DNA from 2 places in the Weizmannia sp. FSL K6-0777 genome. Region 2 is predicted to be linked to the other one. Evidence: a T-box and tRNA genes for the amino acid it is inferred to sense, from the RefSeq annotation. Region 2 holds a T-box; the other holds one or more tRNA genes.
The links. The T-box of region 2 lies ahead of serS (serine--tRNA ligase). A T-box ahead of a tRNA ligase gene usually reads a tRNA of that ligase, here a tRNA-Ser.
Positions count from the first base shown of each region.

Region 1 (11,236 bases), 740 kb from region 2:
GCCCATTGTATTGCAAGTATAAACGACGACGCAAGGCTGGTCGGTTTCCACCGTCAGCACGCGCCCGCTCTCTTCGTCTTTTAAGCGGATCGTTTTTTCCGTTTCCGGCAATAAAAACGCGTGGTCATAGCCGTTTCCGACAAGGACGTTTTGCGGATGATCTGATACCGTGCCGTCTTCGATTTTTCGCCCGTTCCGAAAATCGAACGCGGTGCCGGTGACATCGAAAGTTTTCCCTGTCGGCAGCGTTTCCTGGCCAAGTTCAAGCACACGGTTACTCGGGATTTGCAATTTGTGCCCGCGTACATCGCGTTTTATATCGCCGCTTAAATTGAAGTATGCATGATTGGTCATGTTGACGATCGTTTTTTTATCCGTATGTGCCTGATAAGACAGCTTCAGTTCTTGTTCATTTGTTAAAAGATAGGTCACGGTGGCATCGAGATTTCCGGGATAGCCTTCTTCGCCGTCCGGGCTTGTATACGTAAATTTCACACCAACTGCGCCGTCTTGTTCAATGGGCGTGCTGTCCCAGATGACGGCGTTAAACCCTTTGAAGCCGCCATGGAGATGGTTGCGGTTTTCATTGGCAGAAAGCTTGTATGTTTTGCCGTCCAGTTCAAAAGAAGCTCCGGCGATCCTGCCGGCAATACGGCCGATGATAGCGCCGAAATACGGAACACCATGGAGGTAGCCGTCAAGGTTGTCATACCCGAGCACGATATTTTCCGCTTTGCCGTTTTTGTCCGGCACGATGATCTTATTGATGATGCAACCGTATTCAAGCACCGTTACAGATATGCCGCGGTCATTTTTCAATTCATAAGCATGGACCGGACGCCCTTCCAATTCCCCAAACAATGCCTTTTTTATTTCCATTTTGATCAGCCCTTTTCCGTTAAAGATTGCGGGCCATATAAAACGGCCCGGTGTACCCGTCTGAGCTAAAAGTTACGGAATGTGATCTGCGGCCCCCTATATGCGTCAAAAGCGTATGCTAAAAATGTTGGAACGCGTTGCCGGCTCCTGTTCCCCGCGGCCGCGCCAATCGCTTCCGGAATCCGCAGCCGGCCTGAAAGCCACGTAAAAAACCGGCCTGCTGTTTGGTGTGCGCGGTACATTCCGGAAGGCGTTTAGCAGCCCGCACCCTTTCACCGTGAACATGCGCAAAAAAAGGTTGGAACGGACCGCCTACAACTTACGCAAAAAATTCCGGAATGCCTGTTTTCCTCTTTCGTCCCGTTTAAAGACGCCGGCGTGCTGCAAAACTTGCAAGAAGACTTTGCCCACTTCGTTGCGGACGATGCCTTCCACGTTTTCCGCTGCCACCGTGCCTTCGTATTTTTTCTTTAAACCGTTTGCCCAGTCAAGATGGTAGGCGGCAATGGCGTTCGGCTGCCCGAGCAAATATTTCTCCACTTCGGCCAGCTCATTTTTCAGCCGCGCCGGCAGAACCGCAAGCCCCATCACTTCAATCAGCCCGATATTTTCTTTTTTAATATGATGGACCTCGGCGTGCGGGTGGAAAATGCCAAGCGGATGGGTTTCGCTTGTCCGGTTGTTGCGGAGTACAAGATCAAGTTCAAACCTGTCCCCGCGTTTTCTTGCGATCGGCGTAATCGTGTTATGCGGCGTCCCGTTTGTTTCCGCGAGGATATCGGCGGAAGGGTCGCTGTACTGTTTCCAGATTTGCAAAATATGATCCGCAGCCTCGGTAAGACGTGCCGCCTCTGCACTCCGCAGCCGGATGACCGACATCGGCCATTTGATAACGGCGGCTTTCACATCCGGAAATGCCTTCATTTCAAAACGCCAGTCGTCAGCCGCTTTTGCCATCGCAAATTCATAACGCCCGCCCTGATAATGGTCGTGCGACAAAATCGAACCGCCGACAATCGGCAGATCGGCATTTGAGCCCAGGAAATAATGCGGGAACCGCCCGACAAATTCAAGCAATCTTTGAAAAGCCGCTTTGTCGATTTTCATATCGCGGTGTGTTTCTGACAGCACAATGCAATGTTCGTTGTAATACATATATGGTGAATATTGCAAATACCACGGCTCGCCGCCGAGGGTAAGGCGGATAAGCCGGTGGTTCGACCGTGCCGGGTGCCCCGTTCTGCCGGCATATCCTTCATTTTCCATGCAAAGAAGGCATTTCGGGTAATGGCCTTTTTTGGCGTTTTTTTCCCTGGCAATGGACTTTGGGTCTTTTTCCGGTTTTGAAAGATTGATGGTAATGTCAAGATCGCCGTATTCCGTTGATGTCTTGTATACAATGTTTTTCGCAATCTGCTTCGTTTGGATATAATTGCTGTGTTTGCTTAACGCGTAAAAATAATCGGTCGCTTCAGCCGGGCTTTCCGCATATTTTTCCCGGAAAATACGGTTTACCGTTGATGGGCGCGGTGTAAACACATTCATGACGTGGCTTGCAAAAATGTCTTTCTCATCCAGTACATCCTGAATGATGCCTTTTTCGCACGCGTAACGGACAAGCATGCCGAGGAGATCAGGAATATCCTGATCTGCCCCGCCTGCTTCCGGTTCACGGAATTCATCCAGATGCAAAAGCGACAGCACCTGGTTTCTCGCATACACCCGATCTTCTTCCCCGATTAACCGGGTGCGGACAGCCTTGTTTACAAGCTGCTCGACCGTTTCAAAAATTGCCACTGGTTTCACCTTCTGTCGTCGTAACCGTTTGGATGGCTTTCATGCCAGTTCCATGCATCTTTGATAATCTGGCGGATATCCGTTTTTTGCGGATTCCAGCCGAGCACACGTTTAGCCTTTTCGGATGAAGCGATGAGCGTGCTCGGATCCCCGGCGCGGCGGTCGCCGATTTTGACGTTAAAGCCTTTGCCGGTCACTTCCCGGACGGTATCCACAATTTCTTTGACAGAAAATCCGTTGCTTGATCCGAGGTTGAACACATCGCTTGCGCCGCCGTTCTGTAAATATTGAAGCGCAAGAATATGGGCATCAATCAAATCTTCCACATGGATGTAATCGCGGACGCATGTCCCATCTTTTGTATCATAGTCTTCGCCGAAAATGGTGATCGCCTCACGTTTTCCAAGCACCGTTTCCAATACAACCGGGATGAGATGCGTTTCCGGATGGTGGTCTTCGCCGATTTCGCCGGTTGATCTTGCGCCGGCTACGTTAAAATAGCGAAGTGCAACGTATTTGATGCCGTACGCTTTTTCACACCATTTCATCATTTTTTCCATCGTCAGTTTTGTCTCGCCGTAAGTGTTGGTCGGAACGGTCGGCATTGTCTCTGTAATCGGCACGCGTTCAGGTTCCCCGTATGTTGCAGCGGTCGAAGAAAACACAATATGCGGCACATGGAATTCTTTCATCATTTCAAGCACAATTTGCGTGCCATATACGTTGTTGTCGAAATATTTCAGCGGCTGTTCCATCGATTCGCCGACAAGCGAGTTGGCTGCAAAATGAATGATCGCGTCAATTTTTTCTTTCCCGAAAACTTCCTGCATAAAGGCACGGTCGCGAATATCACCTTCGTAAAATTTTGCCTTTGGATGGATTGCGGCGCGGTGGCCGGTTTGCAGATTGTCAATCACCACCACGTCATATTTTTGGTCGATCAGTTGATATACGGCATGCGAGCCGATATAACCGGCTCCACCTAAAACTAAAATGCTCATACAAGTTCCTCCATTGTCATTTCTTTTGCTCCATCACCGATGCTTGCGGTGTAGAAGTCCGCCCGGTAGCCGATTTCTTTTTCATAGACGTCCCCGACATTTTTGATGAACGCATCGACTTTGTCATTTTCAACAATTGCGATTGCGCACCCGCCGAATCCCGCGCCCGTCATTCTCGCCCCGAGCACGCCCTCCTGCTTCCAGGCGGTTTCGGCCAGCGTATCGAGTTCTTTGCCGGTCACTTCATAATCATCCCGCAGCGAACGGTGGGAGGCATTGATCAGTTCTCCGAAAGCGGGCAGGTCGCCACGTTTTAATGCGTCAAGTGCTTTTAGCGTGCGCACATTTTCGTAAACCGCATGTTTTGCCCGTTTCCTCACAATCTCATTGTCTATGATTTCCTTGTTTTTTTCAAATGCTTCTTCTGTCAAATCGCCGAGCGTTTCGATATCGAGTTTCTTTTGCAGCTGTTTCAGTGCCGATTCACATTCCGCACGTCGTTCATTATATTTAGAGTCCGCAAGTTCACGGCGTTTATTCGTGTTCATAATCAAAATTTTATGGTGATCCAGCTTGATCGGGGCATATTCGTACGCAAGCGTGGCACAGTCGAGCAAAATGCCCGCGTCTTTTTTGCCCATCCCGACCGCGAACTGATCCATGATCCCGCTGTTTACGCCGATAAATTGGTTTTCCGTTTTTTGCCCGAGCTTGACAAGATCGAGCCGTTCCACTTTCAGGTTGAACAATTTTTCAAGCATCACGCCGGTTAATAGTTCAATGGAGGCGGAAGAAGACAGGCCGGCCCCATTCGGAATATTGCCGTACACGAGGCAGTCAAAACCCTGTTCTATTTCATGCCCCGCTTCCTTCAAATATTTCAGCATGCCTTTCGGGTAATTGGCCCAGTCATGTGCTTTGTTGTATGCCAGATCGTCAAGCGTAAATTCGATGACGCCTTTTTCTTTAAAATTCAAAGATACAAAGCGAATGTTGCGGTCATCGCGTTTTTTGGCCAAAGCATACGTCCCCATGGTAATCGCGCACGGAAACACATGGCCGCCGTTATAGTCGGTATGCTCCCCGATCAGATTAATCCGGCCCGGCGCAAAAAACGCGCGCTCCGCCGCCGTCCCGAAATACTCCTTAAAAGCCTGAGACAAATTTGGGTTGCTCATGGTCGTTCCCCCCTAAGTGTAATAGAATAGAATAAAAAGATTGCAAACGTTTTCTTCAATTCCATCTTACACGCAGAAGTAAAAAAAGGCAACATTTTTACTAAAATTTTTACTGGTAATATTCCATTTCTAAATAGGGCTTGCTGAACGAATCCGATTCTGAGTTTGTACCAAATTTGTCTGCAAGCTCTGTCGCAAAATATATGTGAGAATGCGTGATTTTGTCTTCTAAATACGTTGAATCGGCTTTCGAGTGCAAGCTTTTCCCTGGATTTGTTGTAAAATCCTTGCATTTAAATTGTTGCCAAAGCTGTCAGCACTCTTGCCAAATCTAGGAATTTTGCTTATTCAGCAAGCCTTAAATAATACAGCCTCAGTACAATCATTTACCATTCCAATGCGATCCACTGCTGTAATAACTGATTTAAGATTTTTTCTCTTCTTTTTTTAAATCATCTTTTAAATACTCCATATCTTTTATGTACCTTTGGATTGTTTCTTCTATTGCGTCTTTTACTACTCGGGGATATCCCTTTTCATCTTCTCGTTTTTGTTCCTTCTTTAGCTCATCTATATCTTTAGTAAGCAAAGATATAGCCTTCTTCTTCTCATCTTTACTCATGAATTCATAGATTTTTCTCATAAAAAATACCTCGGCAATAAATTATTTCTAAATTTTTATTTTTTTATTATAATACGTTTTGATAAGGAGGAGGCTTTTGTTATACGCAGCTTTCAGATGTCGAGCAGGAAACAAACGGCCTGCTGTCTTACACCCGCAAGCCGAAAACCGCCCCGGAAAATATCAGGAAAATCCTTGAAAAATGGCAGGATGAAATTGTACGGGCTTATCCGGCACATCATCGAACGTAAGCAAACCATGGAGCGGCAACAGTGCATTTATCAGCAGTTGCCGCTTTTTTAGCAGTAGCGACAAAGTGGACCGAAAAAAGCGGCGGCGCTTTGCTGCTTTGCGCCCCCCCTTTTTCCCGGCTGCTTAGACCATCGGATGCTTTTTGATTTTACACACGCGCGCCGAGCTGCATAAGGACGGCATCATCCATCGGCGGGTTGTGGAGCCCGGCGCGGACATCGCGGTAATAGCGCTGCAGCGGGCTTTTTTGAAAAAGGCTGCGGGCGCCGACTATCCTCATGGCCAGATCCACAATTCTGTTTTCCCGCTGTTTAGACCATCGGATGCTTTTTGATTTTACACACGCGCGCCGAGCTGCATAAGGACGGCATCATCCATCGGCGGGTTGTGGAGCCCGGCGCGGACATCGCGGTAATAGCGCTGCAGCGGACTTTTTTCGGACAGGCTTCTGGCACCTACGATTCGCATCGCTAAATCAACTGCTTCTATCGCATGATTCGTAACCGCCATTTTCGCTGCCCCAAGTTCCGGGCCCATCTCTTTTCTTTGTTCTGCTCCGGCTTCATCCCACATTTTCGCAACCGAATACAGAAAATGCCGCGCCTGCATCAATTTCAGCTCGATTTCACCGAATTTCTGGCGGATAGCCGGCAGTTCCGCAATCGGATGGTTCAGGCTGTTCGGCGTATACGATTTAGCAAAGCGAGCCGCTTCCCGTTTTGCTGCCTCGGCAATGCCTAAATAACAGGCAGGGATATGGAGCAGATAACCGGCCGGCTCCTTCTTTTTCGTCTGGATCTCCGCCAGGTTCGCAAGCGGGACTTTGACGTTTTCCAGCACAACATCATGGCTGCCGGTTGCCCTTAAAGCAATGCTGTCCCATGTTTCGACGATGGAGAGGCCAGCCGTATCCCGCGGAACGACAAAACTGCCAACCGCTTCTTTTTCCGGAATCGTTGCGGTAATGATAAAAAAGTCGAGCACCGGAGACATGGTGGCAAAAGTTTTTCTCCCGTTTAACACCCATTCGCCGTTCTTTTCCGTTGCCGTTGTTTCCGGCATGCCACCGCGCGTCGGGCTGCCCGTTTGCGCTTCTGTTGCGCAAGTGTTGATGAGGGCGGCCTCCCCTGCTGCCGCACGGCAAATGCGTTCAAACAATTGCCCGTTCCATGTTCTTGTTTCGGACAAATGCATTAAAATCCCCATATGCCATCCAATGGAAAGGGCAGTCGACCCGTCCGCAACCGCGATGGCCTCTTGCAGGCGGACAAGCTCATACAGCGAAATGCCGCCCCCACCGTAGTTTTGTGGCACAGTCAGCTTTGTATAGCCTGTTTCTTTTAAATCTTGAATATTTTCAAAAGCAAACCGTCCTTCCAAGTCATTGGCAGCCGCCCTTTCGGAAAACGGGCCGGCAAGCGTTTGAATTAGGTCCAGTTTTTCCTCCAACGTTGAGGCTTTTAAAAAATCCATATCCTTTCCTCCCCCGGAAACATCTTTTCTCTTATTTTACCGGAAACATGCCGGAAAAACATTACAACACTTTTTTTAAATTTCCTCTTGCAATCCGGATTTTATTATAATATAATTTACATTGTCCTGATTGATTCCATGCTGGTGTAGCACAGTTGGTAGTGCACTTCACTCGTAATGAAGGGGTCGGAGGTTCGAGTCCTCTCACCAGCATCTTTCTTTTTTTCATATGGAGAAGTACCCAAGCGGCTGAAGGGGACGCACTCGAAATGCGTTAGGGCGGGTGACCGTCGCGTGGGTTCAAATCCCACCTTCTCCGCCATACATAGTGCATATAAAAATTCCGGAGAACTCCGGAATTTTTTTGCGTTTATGAACCACATGGCAATTCATGCTCCCAATCCCCGTAAACCGGATTCGGGAATACGATAAATTTGCGGCCAAATGCATGGCGGAAACGGTCTGCTTCCAGGCTGCGCGCCTTGTTTCCTTTTCCGTCAAATGTCTTAAAAAAGTCACCCAGATTATCACCGAACAAGGCAATGATTTCATAATTCTTTTCAACGGTTTGTCGGCGTGCTTCTTTGCTGCTTGTTCCTGTTTGCAACAGCACATGGGAACGGACGGCCTGCGGGATCCCTTCTTTTTTCAAGTTGCGAAGGGTGGCATCCATATATTTTTCGTCCCGGTTTGAAATGTAATAAATATCGATTCCTTTTTTATCGGCATATTTTAAAAAGGAAAGTGCCCCCGGAAGCGGTTTTGCTTTTGCTTTTTTCACCCATGCTCCCCAGCCGCTGCCAAACGAAATGCCTTTTTCTGCCATATAAGATAAGTACGGCCCGTTATCCAGCACTGTCTCATCCAGATCCAGGACAATGGCGCGCTTCTTTTTTACTTTGGTTTTCAGGCTCTCCTCAATACGCTGTTTTCCGATATTGTATCCTTGATAATAGAGCGCTCTTGCTTCTCCGGATGTCCGGTACCAGGCAACCCCCATTTTGGTCTGTTCCGCTTTTTGCTTTGCCGTGCAGCCCGTAACCGGAACCGTCTTCATGACGGCAGCTTCCCGGTTTTGTTTGCCGCCTTCAGCAGAGCACCCCGCATTTCCAAGCACCAGCGCAAAGACAATTAGCAACCCTGCAAAATAGTTCATGCTTGCCCCTTCTTTCTAAAATGCTTTTACGATTAGTATAAGGGAACCCCGGAAATTGATACATGCTAAAATGGCATCTTTCACGGGGGTTGTTAGGCACTTCGAAGCGGTCTATTCTGATTTACGACGGGATTTTCATTCTTCCGCTGGCATGTATTTTTTGTGATATGGGCGTTTACGTACATTGTTTGTCGGAATTTCGCCCGCTTCCTTAACGTAGACCCCTTCTACGTTAAGGTACACCAGATTTTTCGCTCGCTTCCTTCACTTAGACGCATCCTACGTTAAGAAACAACGCGTTTTTTCCGCGCTTCCTTCACTCAGACCCGTTCTACGTTAAGGAACAACGCTTTTTTTCCGCGCTTTCTTAACGTAGGCGCACTCTATGTTAAGGAACAACGGAATTTTCGCCCGCTTCCTTAACGTAGACCCGTTCTACGTTAAGAAACACGGCGTTTTTTCCGCGCTTCCTTCACTTAGACCCGTTCTACGTTAAGGAACAACGTCTTTTGCGCCCGCTTCCTTCACTTAGGCACGCTCTATGTTAAGGAGCACCGCGTTTTGCACCAGCTTCCTTCACCTATACTCGTTTTATGCTCACTTTTCAAAAAAATAGTTGGCCTGTTTGCTCACTTACCATCTCTTTACCGTACTTTAGCTAAAAGGTTACCTGCTTCCTCCGCCTCGATCTAAAACCGTGCCAGCAAAAAAAGCAGCCCTTTCCCAATTTGGATAAGCGGCTGCTTTTTTCATTATCGCTTGGATGATTCTTTCTCCAGCTCCAAGTTTTCTTTCTTTTTGTCCGAAAATATTTTTTCCAAGGCTTCCGGCAAGGCGATCATGCCTGGCAGAAAGAATGGCAATAGGATGAAGCAAAGCACGACAAGGCCGGTAATGACGGCGATCGCCAATTCAGCCAGCAGCAGCATTCCTGAAGGCATCAGCGTGGCAAATGTGCCGCCTAAAATAACGACCGCGGAAATAATGACACCGCCTGTATGTCTCGAAGCGAGTATAATCGCTTCCCTCGGGTCAAGCTGCGGGTATTCCTTATAGCGCATCATCAGGAAAATGCTGTAATCTACACCAAGCGAGACGATGATGATAAAGGAAAAGAACGGCACAAACGAAGAAATGCCTTCATAGCCCAGCATGCCAAGAAAAATAGAGTTGATGACAAACATGGCTGTATAATAGGCACCGACAAGGGATGCCGTAATGAAAACCGGCGGCCAGAAAGACCGTATAACCAACAGAAGCACAAGCAGCACGCTGATGGTCACGATCACGGTTGATTTGGCAAGGTCCCTTGACAGAATATGGTTCATGTCGTTGGTCGTTGCACTCGTTCCGGCTGTCCCGCTGTCGGCTTTTGAAAGCACAGTTCCTTTCAGCCCGGTGACAACCGTTTTATTGATCTTATCAATGGTATCCAATGATTGATTTGAATAAGGATCGTTGCTCAACACGACAGTCAGTTTCGTCACTTTTCTGTCATCCGACATATACGTGTCCATTGCTTTTTTAAAATCTTTGTCGGCGAGCGCTTCTTTCGGAATATGGAATGTTTTTTCCGTTTTCAGCTGTGCCAGATAGTCATTTGTTTTGCCAAGGCCGTCTGAAATTTGCTTTAATCCGCGGTTAACATCCGACAACTTATCGCCGAACTGTTTAAAACCGCTAAGGCCGGAAGCGAGTTGCTGCTGGCCCGATTTCATCTGGCCCAGCCCCTTTGTCACATCGTTCATATTGGTTACTATTTTGCCGATGCCATCAGACGCCTGGCCAATCCCGCTTTCGGTTTTCTTGAGCCCGTCTGCCATTTGCGAAAGCCCGCCAGCCATCTTGGATAGATTGTCGTTCGCTGTCTTGAACCCGGCTGTCGTCTTGTCGTAATTGCTGTTCAGCGTGTTGATCCCTTCCGGCGTGATTTGCTTGAGGGATGATGAGAGCTGGTTTGTCATTTGCTTCAGCGCCAAATAGTTCCGGTCGCTCTGCACACTTGGCGTACTTTGCCCGAGCGCCGTCACGAGCGTCTGCATTTGCGCAATCGCACTTTTTACACCGAGCAGTGCTTGTGCAGCCTGCTGATAATTTTTGCCCATTTCAGCATAGCCGGCCTGCATTTTCCCGTAATTTGCTGACAATGTGCTGACCCCGCTGCTCATTTGGGAAAGATTTTTTTCAATGGTAGCGATGCCGTTTGCCAGTGTTTCCGGCTGGCCGGACCCATTGCCAATGCCGTTTTGAATTTTTTCGAGCCCGGTGGTGAGAGCGGCCATTCCATTTTCAAGTTTGGCGGTTCCATCTACCATGTCGTTCACTTTCGAAAAATCGGCGGATCCGAGTTTCTCCTGGGCTGTCTTTAATCCAGCATTGATTTGGTCAACCCCGTCCTGCGTTTGCGACAAGCCGTCCGTTACCGTAATCATCTGCTTGTCGATGTAAAAGTCCTCCATTTTCTTTCCTTCAGGCCGCGTAACCGAAGAAACTTTCCCGACACCGTCTATTTTTTTCAGCCTTTGTGTAATATTGTCAATGACAGCCATGGATGCGTTGTTATCCATTGCTTTTCCGTTCTCAATCACAACCTCCGCAGGCATGGACTGCCCTTTCCCGAAATGTTCAGCAACAAGGTTGATCGCTTTGGAAGAAGGATATTTATTGCCAAGTTCTCCAACCGTATCAAAATTCAGCTTCTCCTGGTGAAAGATCAATGCTGGGGCAATGATCAAAAGAATGAGTGTGACTGTAATAATCGGATGTTTTACGGCGATGAAAGAAGCTTTTCCCCAGTACCGGTTCGGCTTATGCCCGCTTGCATTTTTCGACGGCCAGAACAGCTTTGTACCAAGGACTTTCATGATGAAAGGAGTTA
Region 1 is NZ_CP151971.1:817,055-828,290, reverse strand. It holds gene NST70_RS03705 (aldose epimerase family protein) at 1-879, opposite strand, end outside; gene galT (UDP-glucose--hexose-1-phosphate uridylyltransferase) at 1,192-2,676, opposite strand; gene galE (UDP-glucose 4-epimerase GalE) at 2,682-3,677, opposite strand; gene NST70_RS03690 (galactokinase) at 3,674-4,855, opposite strand; gene NST70_RS03685 (hypothetical protein) at 5,280-5,498, opposite strand; partial or broken gene NST70_RS03680 (acyl-CoA dehydrogenase) at 5,878-6,024, opposite strand; gene NST70_RS03675 (acyl-CoA dehydrogenase family protein) at 6,066-7,202, opposite strand; tRNA gene NST70_RS03670 (tRNA-Thr) at 7,343-7,415, shown strand; tRNA gene NST70_RS03665 (tRNA-Ser) at 7,434-7,524, shown strand; gene NST70_RS03660 (5'-nucleotidase, lipoprotein e(P4) family) at 7,573-8,358, opposite strand; gene NST70_RS03655 (MMPL family transporter) at 9,111-11,236, opposite strand, start outside.
Region 1: it has a tRNA-Ser gene. The T-box ahead of serS (serine--tRNA ligase) is inferred to sense a tRNA for this amino acid. The anticodon was not compared.

Region 2 (11,236 bases):
ATTAAAGCGGTACGCGAGCTGGGTTCAGAACGTCGTGAGACAGTTCGGTCCCTATCCGTCGCGGGCGCAGGAAATTTGAGAGGAGCTGTCCTTAGTACGAGAGGACCGGGATGGACGCACCGCTGGTGTACCAGTTGTCTTGCCAAAGGCATCGCTGGGTAGCTATGTGCGGAAGGGATAAGTGCTGAAAGCATCTAAGCATGAAGCCCCCCTCAAGATGAGATTTCCCACAGTTTATACTGGTAAGATCCCTGAAAGATGATCAGGTTGATAGGTCCGGGGTGGAAGCGCGGCGACGCGTGGAGCTGACGGATACTAATCGATCGAGGACTTAACCACGAAAAGCGGAAGCGCCTTGGTCATCGGCGTACGGATTTCGGAGCTTTCGACTGAGATAAAGGAAACACGGCGAGGTATCGAGCCGATGTTGACTTATCGTAGGGAGAAAGCGTAGAAATACGCTAGCCGATAGGCGCTGGAGCTGGACAACAGAAAAGCGGAGGTGCCTTGTTTAGCCCCGACAAGCGAATGTTCTGACCGGCATGGAGCCGTCTTTTGGCTCCGTGACGGGCAGGTTATTCGACCTCGAGGGGCTAGGCACCGGAGCTGGACAATAGAAAAGCGGAGGTGCCTTGCCAAAGGCGCTGGAGCTAGACAATTCTCAAAGTTAGAAACCAAAGCTATTCTCCGTTTACAGTTTTTTCTCCCATTCGGTTTTCAGGGAACACATCCCAAAAATTATACAGGTCCGGTGATGATGGCGGAAAGGTCACACCCGTTCCCATCCCGAACACGGAAGTTAAGCTTTCCAGCGCCGATGGTAGTTGGGGGTTTCCCCCTGCGAGAGTAGGACGTTGCCGGGCCAAATCAAAACCGCAGACGATTTGTCTGCGGTTTTTGCGTGTTAATGTACTCGGCTCATTGCTTTTTTTCGGAATGCAGGGCCGTTTTGCTTAAAGTTATTATATGAAGCGACAGAAAGGGATTTTTTAACTTTCGTGGTCTTCTTGATGACAGAAATCAGCCGAAAAGCACAGATAGCCGGTGAATCGTTCCATTTTGCTCTTGTCCATAAGCATCGGTTTCACCCTGACATTTGCATAGCTTGTTTTACTGCCTGCCGTTAAGAAACTGTAGGCAGAGGAACGGGCCTTTTTCGATTGCTGTCTGGAGAAAAAGGCGGATGGCCGGAAAGTCAATTGTTTCCCGGTTTTTAAGCAGCTCTGCCCACCATTCTGTTTCGTAGCGGGAAATCATGCTCAAATTATACAAAAGCAGGTAATGGACCAATATATCGGGAAGGTCGTTTTCCGGTTGTAATTTATACGGAAAGTAAATTTGATTTGTAAAGAAATGATAACGGAATGGCGGAGGGAGACAGCCGCGGGCGGAAAACGAGAAGGCGTCTTCTTCCGCTTCCATTTCCAAAAGTCTGTCCTGAAGTTTTTCGGACAAATATTGTGAAAACCTGCCCGCTGTCATATGATAGCCATCAAGGACCGCAAAAGGAAGCCGGTACTTCCCGTTCTTTTCTTCTACCGGCAAAAAATATTTCCGGCGGGGGAAGGCCGTTTCAAGTTCTGGGATTTGCCGAAGCAGGCTCTGCATGGTGTATTTATTGCCTTCGAGCGGGCCGAGTCCGAACATTTTATGGGCGAAATGGCCGCATAAACCGGTTTTTTGAATTTTAACCTCGTCTTCGCCAAACCGGTAGTTTTGTTTTTTCTTTTTTCGCGATGTCACCCCATGGGCAAGGACGGAAGTGGTTTCAGGATATAGCGGGTCGCATGACAGCAGGCAGGCTTTTAATAAATGAATGAAGCCGTAAAAAATCAAAACAGGCTGAATCGAAACGGGCGCCTGCACAGCCTGGCGGTAATAAGCTTCACCGTGTTCGAGATAATACATAAAAGCATAACAGTTCTCATAGCTTTTGGCGGCGCTTTGGCTAAAATCCGAAGCCTCATAGCGGGCTTTCAAATAGCGCTGCGTATATTCTGCGGATTGAAATAAAATCAAGTGATCCCATTGGTCCATAAAAGACAATATTTCGCCCTCCGAATTAACTGAATAGTATTATATGTTTTGGAGACCTTGACAGTATTATGTCCAATTGATAACCTACAAATAATATTTTTATCAATCCAGGAGGGGTTTGCATGTGGGAAACGAAGTTCGTAAAAGAAGGTCTTACGTTTGATGATGTATTACTGATTCCGGCAGAGTCGGAAGTGCTGCCGAAAGATGTCGATACAAGTGTCGCCCTAACGGAAACCTTGAAGTTGAACATTCCGATCATCAGCGCCGGCATGGATACGGTAACCGAAGCGGAAATGGCGATCGCCATGGCAAGGCAGGGCGGCCTCGGGATTATCCACAAAAACATGAGCATTGAACAACAGGCGGAGCAGGTGGATCGTGTCAAACGGTCGGAAAACGGCGTTATCACCAATCCGTTTTTCTTAACACCTGATGAGCAGGTGTTTGCAGCGGAACATTTAATGGGCAAATACCGGATTTCCGGCGTGCCGATCGTGAATAACCGTGACGAGCAGAAACTGGTCGGGATTTTGACCAACCGCGACATGCGTTTTATTGAAGATTACTCCACCCGGATTTCAGATGTGATGACGAAAGAGAATCTTGTGACGGCGCCTGTCGGTACGACGTTGAAAGAGGCGGAACAGCTTTTGCACCGGCATAAAATTGAAAAGCTGCCGCTTGTCGATGAGAACGGCGTATTAAAAGGGCTTATTACGATTAAAGATATCGAAAAGGTTATTGAGTTCCCAAATGCAGCCAAAGATGACCAGGGCCGCCTTCTTGTTGGTGCGGCAGTCGGCGTGACAAGCGACGTAATGAAACGGGTGGAATTGCTCGTTGAAGCGGGAGTGGATGCGGTTGTTATCGATACGGCGCACGGCCACTCAAAAGGGGTGCTGGAAACCGTCGCAAACATCCGCAAATCTTACCCTTCCTTAAATATTATCGCCGGAAATGTTGCGACGGCAGAAGGTACGAAAGCGCTGATAGACGCGGGCGCGGATATTGTAAAAGTCGGTATCGGGCCGGGCTCCATCTGTACGACAAGAGTGGTTGCCGGGGTTGGTGTACCGCAAATTACAGCGGTTTATGATTGTGCGACAGAAGCAAGGAAGTACGGAAAAGCGATTATTGCAGACGGTGGCATTAAATTCTCAGGCGATATTGTAAAGGCGCTGGCTGCCGGTGGACATGCTGTAATGCTCGGCAGCCTGCTTGCAGGGACCTCGGAAAGCCCAGGCGAAATGGAAATCTATCAAGGGCGGCAATATAAAGTTTACCGCGGCATGGGGTCCATCAGCGCAATGGAAAGCGGATCGAGGGATCGTTACTTCCAGGAAGGCGCGAAAAAACTGGTGCCAGAAGGAATCGAAGGACGCGTGCCGTTTAAAGGGAGCCTTCAGGATGTCATCTACCAATTAATCGGCGGGCTCCGGTCCGGCATGGGTTATTGCGGCGCGAAAGATATGATTTCATTGCGTGAAGAAGCGCAGTTTATCCGCATGACAGGGGCAGGCCTGCGGGAGAGCCATCCGCATGATATCCAGATTACAAAAGAAGCTCCGAATTATTCTTTGTCTTAACATCGATTTTGAATGGGAAAAAATGGCAGGCATAGGTTTCCTGCCATTTTTTTCTGCCATTTAATAGATTTGCAACTCTATATCTGGCTTGTCGGACTCGGAAAAATCGCCGCCATTCAGTACCCCCGGCTGCCCTGCATTTTCGGAAAAAGTTGACAAATGCGGCAAACACTATGCATCTACTTTTTCAACCGGAACTATGTTAAAATAGGCAAAGTGTATACATATCTTGATGGAGGGTTGAAAGTGAAAAAAAGCTTGCAAAAAATGGCGTTTGCGTTTCTGGCGCTGCTGCTAACGGCAGGGGTTGTGCAGCAGGTGCCGAAAACAGTCCATGCGCAGGATCAGTTGGATATTCATGCAAAAGCAGCCATCATTGTCGATGCGGATAACGGACAGATTTTGTATGAAAAAAATGCCAATCAGGCACTGGGCATTGCTTCCATGAGCAAAATGATGACGGAGTACTTGTTGCTTAAAGCCATTCATGAGAAAAAGGTTTCGTGGAACCAGAAAGTGACAATCAGCGATTATGCGTATCGCATTTCCCAAAACAGGGCACTTTCAAACGTGCCGTTAAGAAAAGGCGAAAAGTACACGGTTAAAGAGCTCTTCCAAGCGATGGCGATCTATTCGGCAAATGGCGCAACGATTGCGATTGCAGAAACGCTCGGCGGAACGGAAAAAAACTATCTGAACATGATGAACAAACAGGCGAAAGCATTCGGCCTCACCGATTATAAATTTGTGAACGCAACCGGGCTGAACAATGAGGATTTGCAAGGCATGCAGCCGGAAGGAACAGGCAGGACGGAAGAAAACCTTGTCTCAGCAAAATCCGTTGCAAAAATCGCCTACCATTTGATCCACGACTATCCGGAGATTTTACAAACAACGAGCACAGCTAAAATGAAATTCCGGGCCGGGACAGATGATGAAATTGCGATGCAGAACTGGAACTGGATGCTTCCGTCCCTTGTTTACGGGCGGCAGGGCGTTGACGGCTTGAAAACCGGGAACACCGACAATGCGGGATACTGCTTTACAGGCACGGCCAAGCAAAACGGCATGCGCATCATTACCGTTGTTCTTCATGCAGAGGATGCGAACGGGAACAGCACCATCAAGTCCCGGTTTGATGTCACAAACAAATTAATGGACTATGCTTTTAGTAATTTCACGGAAAAAACCCTTTACCCGAAAGGCTATCAGGTGAAAAAGACGGTAACGGTGAAGTCCGGCAAAGAAAAACAGGCTTCCGTTGTCACGAAGGCGCCGCTTAAAGTGGCTGTGAAAAACGGTGAAGGCAAAATGTATACCCCTGTTGTGAAATTTGATTCGAAGCAAATCAAGGCTCCGGTGAAAAAAGGGACAAAGGTTGGCACATTGTATGCCCGGCATAAAGACGGGCAGGAACTTGGCTATTTGTACGGCCCGAATACAGCGCATACCGCCTTGGTCACCAAAACTGATATTGAAAAAGCCAACTGGTTTGTGCGCATGATGCGCGGAATTGGCGGATTTTTCGGGGGCATTTGGGATCATACAGTCGGCAAATTATTTTAAGTAAAACAGGACAAGGGCGCTTGTCCTGTTTTTCACTTTAACGTGGAAAAATTAGTACCTTGACAAGCATTCGTTTTTGGTGTTAATTTAAATTATTATACATATAATAAGAATTTTTAATTTTATAAAGGGGCGTACAAAAAATGAAAACAGGAACAGATCTAGTGAAACGCGGGATGGCGGAAATGCAAAAGGGCGGCGTCATCATGGACGTGGTCAATGCCGAGCAGGCAAAACTCGCTGAAGAAGCAGGCGCTGTTGCCGTCATGGCATTGGAACGTGTTCCGTCTGATATCCGGAAAGCCGGAGGGGTTGCCCGTATGGCGGATCCTTCCATTGTGGAAGAAGTTATGAACGCCGTCAGCATTCCGGTAATGGCAAAAGCAAGGATCGGCCATATTGTTGAAGCGCGGGTGCTCGAAGCGATGGGCGTCGATTATATTGACGAAAGCGAAGTTTTAACGCCGGCCGACGATGAGTTCCATATCAATAAAAAAGAATTCACAGTGCCGTTTGTGTGCGGCTGCCGTGATTTGGGGGAAGCGGCTCGAAGAATCGGGGAAGGCGCCTCGATGCTCAGGACAAAAGGCGAGCCGGGAACCGGGAATATCGTTGAAGCGGTAAGGCATATGCGGAAAGTGAATGCGCAGGTCCGCAAAGTGGTCAACATGAACGAAGATGAACTGATGACGGAAGCTAAACAGCTCGGTGCCCCGTATGAAGTGCTGTTGCAAATTAAAAAAGAAGGCCGGCTGCCGGTTGTGAACTTTGCTGCAGGCGGTGTTGCAACGCCGGCGGATGCGGCGTTGATGATGCAGCTCGGTGCGGACGGCGTTTTTGTCGGATCGGGGATTTTCAAATCAGAAAACCCGGCGAAATTTGCGAAAGCGATTGTTGAAGCAACGACCCATTACCAAGATTACAAACTGATTGCCGAATTGTCGAAAGACCTTGGAACAGCAATGAAAGGCTTGGAAATTTCAACATTGCCGGCTGAAGCAAGAATGCAGGAGCGCGGCTGGTAAGGAGAATCAGCATGAAAAAAATTGGTGTACTCGGCCTCCAGGGGGCTGTGGAGGAACATATCCGCGCAGTGGAAGCCTGCGGTGCGGAAGGTGTTGTCATTAAGAAAAAAGAGCAGTTGGACGAAATCGGCGGGCTCATCCTGCCGGGCGGAGAAAGCACGGCAATGCGGCGGCTCATTGACCGCTACGGTTTTATGGCGGAACTGAGACAGTTTGCCGAAAGCAAGCCAGTCTTTGGCACATGCGCAGGGCTGATCCTGCTTGCAAAGCATATTGAAGGCCAGGAAGATGCACATATCGGGGCAATGGATATTACGGTGGCGCGCAATTCTTTCGGCCGCCAGCGGGAAAGTTTTGAAGAAACCATCCGTGTGAACGGCATCGCGGAAGATTTTCCAGCTGTTTTTATTCGCGCGCCCCATATCGTCTCCGTTTCAGATCATGTTGAAGTGCTGGCCGAGTGCCGCGGGCGGATTGTTGCGGTTCGCCAAGGAAATTTGCTCGGCTGCTCCTTCCATCCGGAGTTAACGGATGACCTGCGTATGACCGAATATTTTTTAAGTATGGCACGGATTCCGGTATAGTCTGTTGCAAAACGGATAAAATTGTAGTACATTAAGGTGTACGTGAAGACTGAAAAAGCAATGACAGGAACCAGTAGCAGAACGCTTTTCCTAAAGAGAGCCGGTGGGTGGTGGAAACCGGCGGAAAGCTTCTGTGAATCCATCCTTGAGCGGGTTGCTGAAAGCCGGGCGAGTAGGCATCCACGGGATAAAAACCCGTTATCCTTACAAAGCGGAAAACTCTTGTTTTCAATTTGGGTGGCAACGCGGGTTCACTCTCGTCCCTGTTTTCGGGGCGGGAGTTTTTTATTTGAATTTCGATAAAAGGAGAAGGATAGCATGTTGGACATCAAATTTTTGCGTGCGCATTTTGATGAAGTCAAAGAACGAATGCAGCACCGCGGAGAAGATTTGACCGATTTTGAGAAGTTCAGCGGGCTGGACCAAAGACGGCGCGAACTGATCATGGAAAGCGAAGCGTTGAAAAACAGACGGAATGAAGTCACGCAGCAAGTTGCGGCACTGAAACGCGAAAAGAAAGATGCAACAAAGCTGATCGAGGAAATGCGCGGCGTCGGTGAAAAAATTAAAGCACTGGATGCCGAGTTGAAACAAGTCGAATCAGAACTTGAAATGCTGATGCTTTCTATCCCGAACATTCCGCATGAAAGTGTGCCGGTGGGAGATAGCGAAGAGGACAATGTCGAAATCCGGAAATGGGGTGAAGTGCCGGCATTTGGATTTGAACCGAAACCGCATTGGGATATTGCCACTGACCTCGGCATCCTTGATTTTGAAAGGGCAGCCAAAGTGACCGGCAGCCGGTTCGTCTTTTACAAAGGGCTCGGCGCCCGCCTTGAACGTGCGCTTTATAATTTTATGCTTGATCTGCACGTCGAAGAACACGGCTATGAAGAGGTATTGCCGCCGTATATGGTGAACCGCGCCAGCATGACAGGAACGGGGCAGCTGCCGAAATTTGAAGAAGACGCTTTTCTTGTCAATGAAAAAGACTATTTTCTGATTCCGACTGCCGAAGTGCCGGTGACAAATTATCACCGTGATGAAATTTTAAACGGTGACGACCTGCCGATCAATTATGTGGCGTTCAGTGCCTGTTTTCGTTCGGAAGCGGGTTCTGCCGGGCGCGATACACGCGGGCTGATCCGCCAGCACCAGTTTAACAAAGTGGAACTTGTGAAATTTGTCAAACCGGAAGATTCCTATAATGAACTCGAAAAACTGACCGGCCATGCGGAAAAAGTGCTGCAGCTTCTGGGCCTGCCTTATCATGTGATGAGCATGTGCACGGCGGACCTCGGGTTTACGGCAGCGAAAAAATATGATATTGAAGTATGGATGCCAAGCCAGCACGTATACCGCGAGATTTCTTCGTGCAGCAACTTCGAAGCCTTCCAGGCAAGGCGTGCGAACATCCGCTTTCGCAGGGAACCCAATGCGAAACCGGAACATGTCCATACACTGAACGGGTCCGGACTTGCCATCGGGCGTACCGTCGCAGCCATCCTCGAAAATTACCAGCAGGCTGACGGCAGTGTGGTGGTGCCTGAAGTGCTCCGCCCGTATATGCGTACTGATATCATCAAACCGGAATCATAAAAAAATCCCCGGCTTTTTTACATGAAAAGCCGGGGATTTGAAACATGTTTTCCGGAAGCTTCCGCATTTTTTAGGGCGGGATTTTACTCAAAAGGGCGGACAAGAGAAAAACGGCCATATCTAAATGTGCGTTCCGGGGCCTTCCCTTGGCTAAAATTCAGATGGCTTTCCGCAGTAGAAAATCTTGATGTGCTTGACTTGTTTTGATCGTGTAGGTTATAATCTTTTTTGTCAAAATGGAGGAATACCCAAGTCTGGCTGAAGGGATCGGTCTTGAAAACCGACAGGCGGGTTACACCGCGCGGGGGTTCGAATCCCTCTTCCTCCGCTTGAAAAATGAAAAGGACTATGATTGAAAGCCTGCGGCACCCTGAAATGGCGGGAGCTGTGGGCTTTTTTCGTGGAGTAAGGACAAGACACCACATTTTTTGCATGCCCGTGATCCCTCCGTAAATCATTAAAAAGCCCGTTACGCGATGGTAACGGGTTTTTAGCCGCCATTATTTTTTTACGGCTGCTGCCTGTGCGAGCATGTAGCCGATCCGCTCGACAATCGGTTCGACGGCATCTTCATGTTCAAACAGGTCGTATTCGTCAATGTTCAGCCTGAGAACCGGGCAGGCATGGAAAGAGTCGATCCACTGCTCGTACCGTTTCTGCATTTCAATCCAGTATTCAACAGGGGTATCTTGTTCCATTGGACGGCCGCGTTTTTTGATCCGTTCCAAAATGTTTTCCAGCTTGCCTTCCAAATAAATCATCAGGTCGGGATGCGGAAAATACGGGGTCATCACCATGGCATCAAACAAGTTTGTATAGGTTTCAAAATCAATGGCAGACATATTGCCTTTTTCATAATGCATCCGGGCAAAAATGCCGGTATCCTCATAAATGGAGCGGTCCTGGATAAAACCGCCGCCGTATTCAAACATTTTTTTCTGCTCCTTGAACCTTTCCGCCAGAAAATAAATTTGAAGATGGAAACTCCACCGTTTAAAATCGCTATAAAATTTTTCCAAATACGGATTGGTGTCGACTTTTTCAAAGGACGCCCGGAAATGGAGCGCCTTCGCGAGCGCACGGGTTAAAGTCGATTTTCCGACGCCGACAGTACCTGCAATGGTGATCACAGCGTGGTTCGGAATTTGATATTTCTCACGAAGTTCCATGGGTATGTACTCCTTTTTGTAAGGTTTGCGCGATTTCTTGCAGCATGTATGTCAGGTCATGTTCATGCCGGATAAAATCAAGTGTATCACAGTCGAACTTTAATACCGGGATGTCCGGATGGCCGGCTTCGAAGCGGCTCATAAACCGGCCGTAGTCTGCGGATAGTTTTTGTAAATACGTTTCCTGCATATTTTTTTCAAATGCCCGCCCTCTTATTTCAATTCTCTTGAGGAGCGTTTCCAGGCTTGCGTGCAAATAAATGATGACGTTCGGCTGCGGCATATCGGCTGTTAAAATGCCGTAAATTTTCATAAATTTTTCAAACTCATGCGTTTTTAGCGTCCGCCGGGCAAAAATCAAGCTTTTAAAAATATGGTAATCTGCAACGACAGGCTGCCTATGCCGTTTAAGGTCTTCCAGCTGTTTGTAGCGATTGCAGAGAAAAAACATCTCGGTTTGGAAACCCCATTCTTCTTTATTGGTATAAAATTTTCCAAGAAAAGGATTTTCATCCACAATTTCTTTCAAAAGCTGAAACGAAAAGTATGATGAAATGGCTTTTGCCAATGACGTTTTGCCAACGCCGATCGGTCCCTCGATTGCAATAAACGGTACCCTTTTCATAACGCCCTCCCGCTGAAGCGATTGTTCATTGATGCACACTGTTGCTATTTTAGCACAAGTCTCCGCCGGTTGGCATGCGGGAAAAAAAGCGATCATGTGTCCCGGCGTTCTGCTTCCGGCTGTTTCCTGGGTTGGTTTTAACAAACATTTTCCAAAAAATGGAACTCAAATGTGACTGGTGCTTGCTCTGTGTATCGGATCAGGCCTGCATCCGGACCGTCCAGTTGGCGCCGGCATAAATGCGGGGAAAGGACTTCGCAATCCCGTCCGTGCGGCGCAGCGGGTTCCGGGTAAAAAGTAGCGGGATTCCGGGGCAAAAGAAAAAAGCAACGGAACCCGCTGCTTCAGGAAGGGCGTTTGACTACATCAAAGCGATCGGCGATTAACAGCCAGTTTTGCGGAAAAGAGAGGCCGAGTTTCCAGTAGCTCATGCCCCTTAACCCGAGTTCAGTAAGCAAATTAAATTTTGCCTCAATGGAACGGGCATCTTCAAACCAGACGGTGTGCCGCCGGTTGTTTTCATCTGTATAGTTAAAATGAGGGGCCTGGGATGTTGTGTCATACAGGATCGGCACATTGTGCGCACCCGCGAGCCGGATGGCCTGCTGCGGGCTGACGGCTCTTGCTGTTGTGCCAGTTTGATAGGGCAATGTCCAGTCATAGCCATACAGATTTTGCCCCATCAAAATCTTATTGGGCGGCATTTCTGTGATGGCATAGCGGAGCACATCCCGGACCGGCCCGATCGGAGACACCGGCATGGGCGGGCCGCCGCTATACCCCCATTCGTAGGTCATAATGACAACAAAATCGGCAATTTCGCCATGCGCCCTGTAATCGTGTGCCTCATACCAGCGCCCGGCCTGGGTGGCGCTCGTTTTCGGAGCGAGCGCGGTGGACATGAGCCAACCTTCCCGGCTGAAGCGCGTTTTTGCTTTTCTTAAAAACCGGTTGTAAGCTTCCCTGTCCTGCGGGCGCAAATACTCAAAGTCAAAATGAATATCACGGAAACCGAGCCGGCTTGCGGTTTGAACAATTTCAT
Region 2 is NZ_CP151971.1:81,319-92,554, forward strand. It holds rRNA gene NST70_RS00405 (23S ribosomal RNA) at 1-339, shown strand, start outside; rRNA gene rrf (5S ribosomal RNA) at 748-863, shown strand; gene NST70_RS00415 (YaaC family protein) at 1,111-2,037, opposite strand; gene guaB (IMP dehydrogenase) at 2,160-3,626, shown strand; gene NST70_RS00425 (serine hydrolase) at 3,873-5,192, shown strand; gene pdxS (pyridoxal 5'-phosphate synthase lyase subunit PdxS) at 5,336-6,217, shown strand; gene pdxT (pyridoxal 5'-phosphate synthase glutaminase subunit PdxT) at 6,229-6,801, shown strand; T-box leader at 6,853-7,069, shown strand; gene serS (serine--tRNA ligase) at 7,120-8,400, shown strand; tRNA gene NST70_RS00445 (tRNA-Ser) at 8,639-8,728, shown strand; gene NST70_RS00450 (deoxynucleoside kinase) at 8,901-9,569, opposite strand; gene NST70_RS00455 (deoxynucleoside kinase) at 9,556-10,194, opposite strand; gene NST70_RS00460 (glycoside hydrolase family 18 protein) at 10,539-11,236, opposite strand, start outside.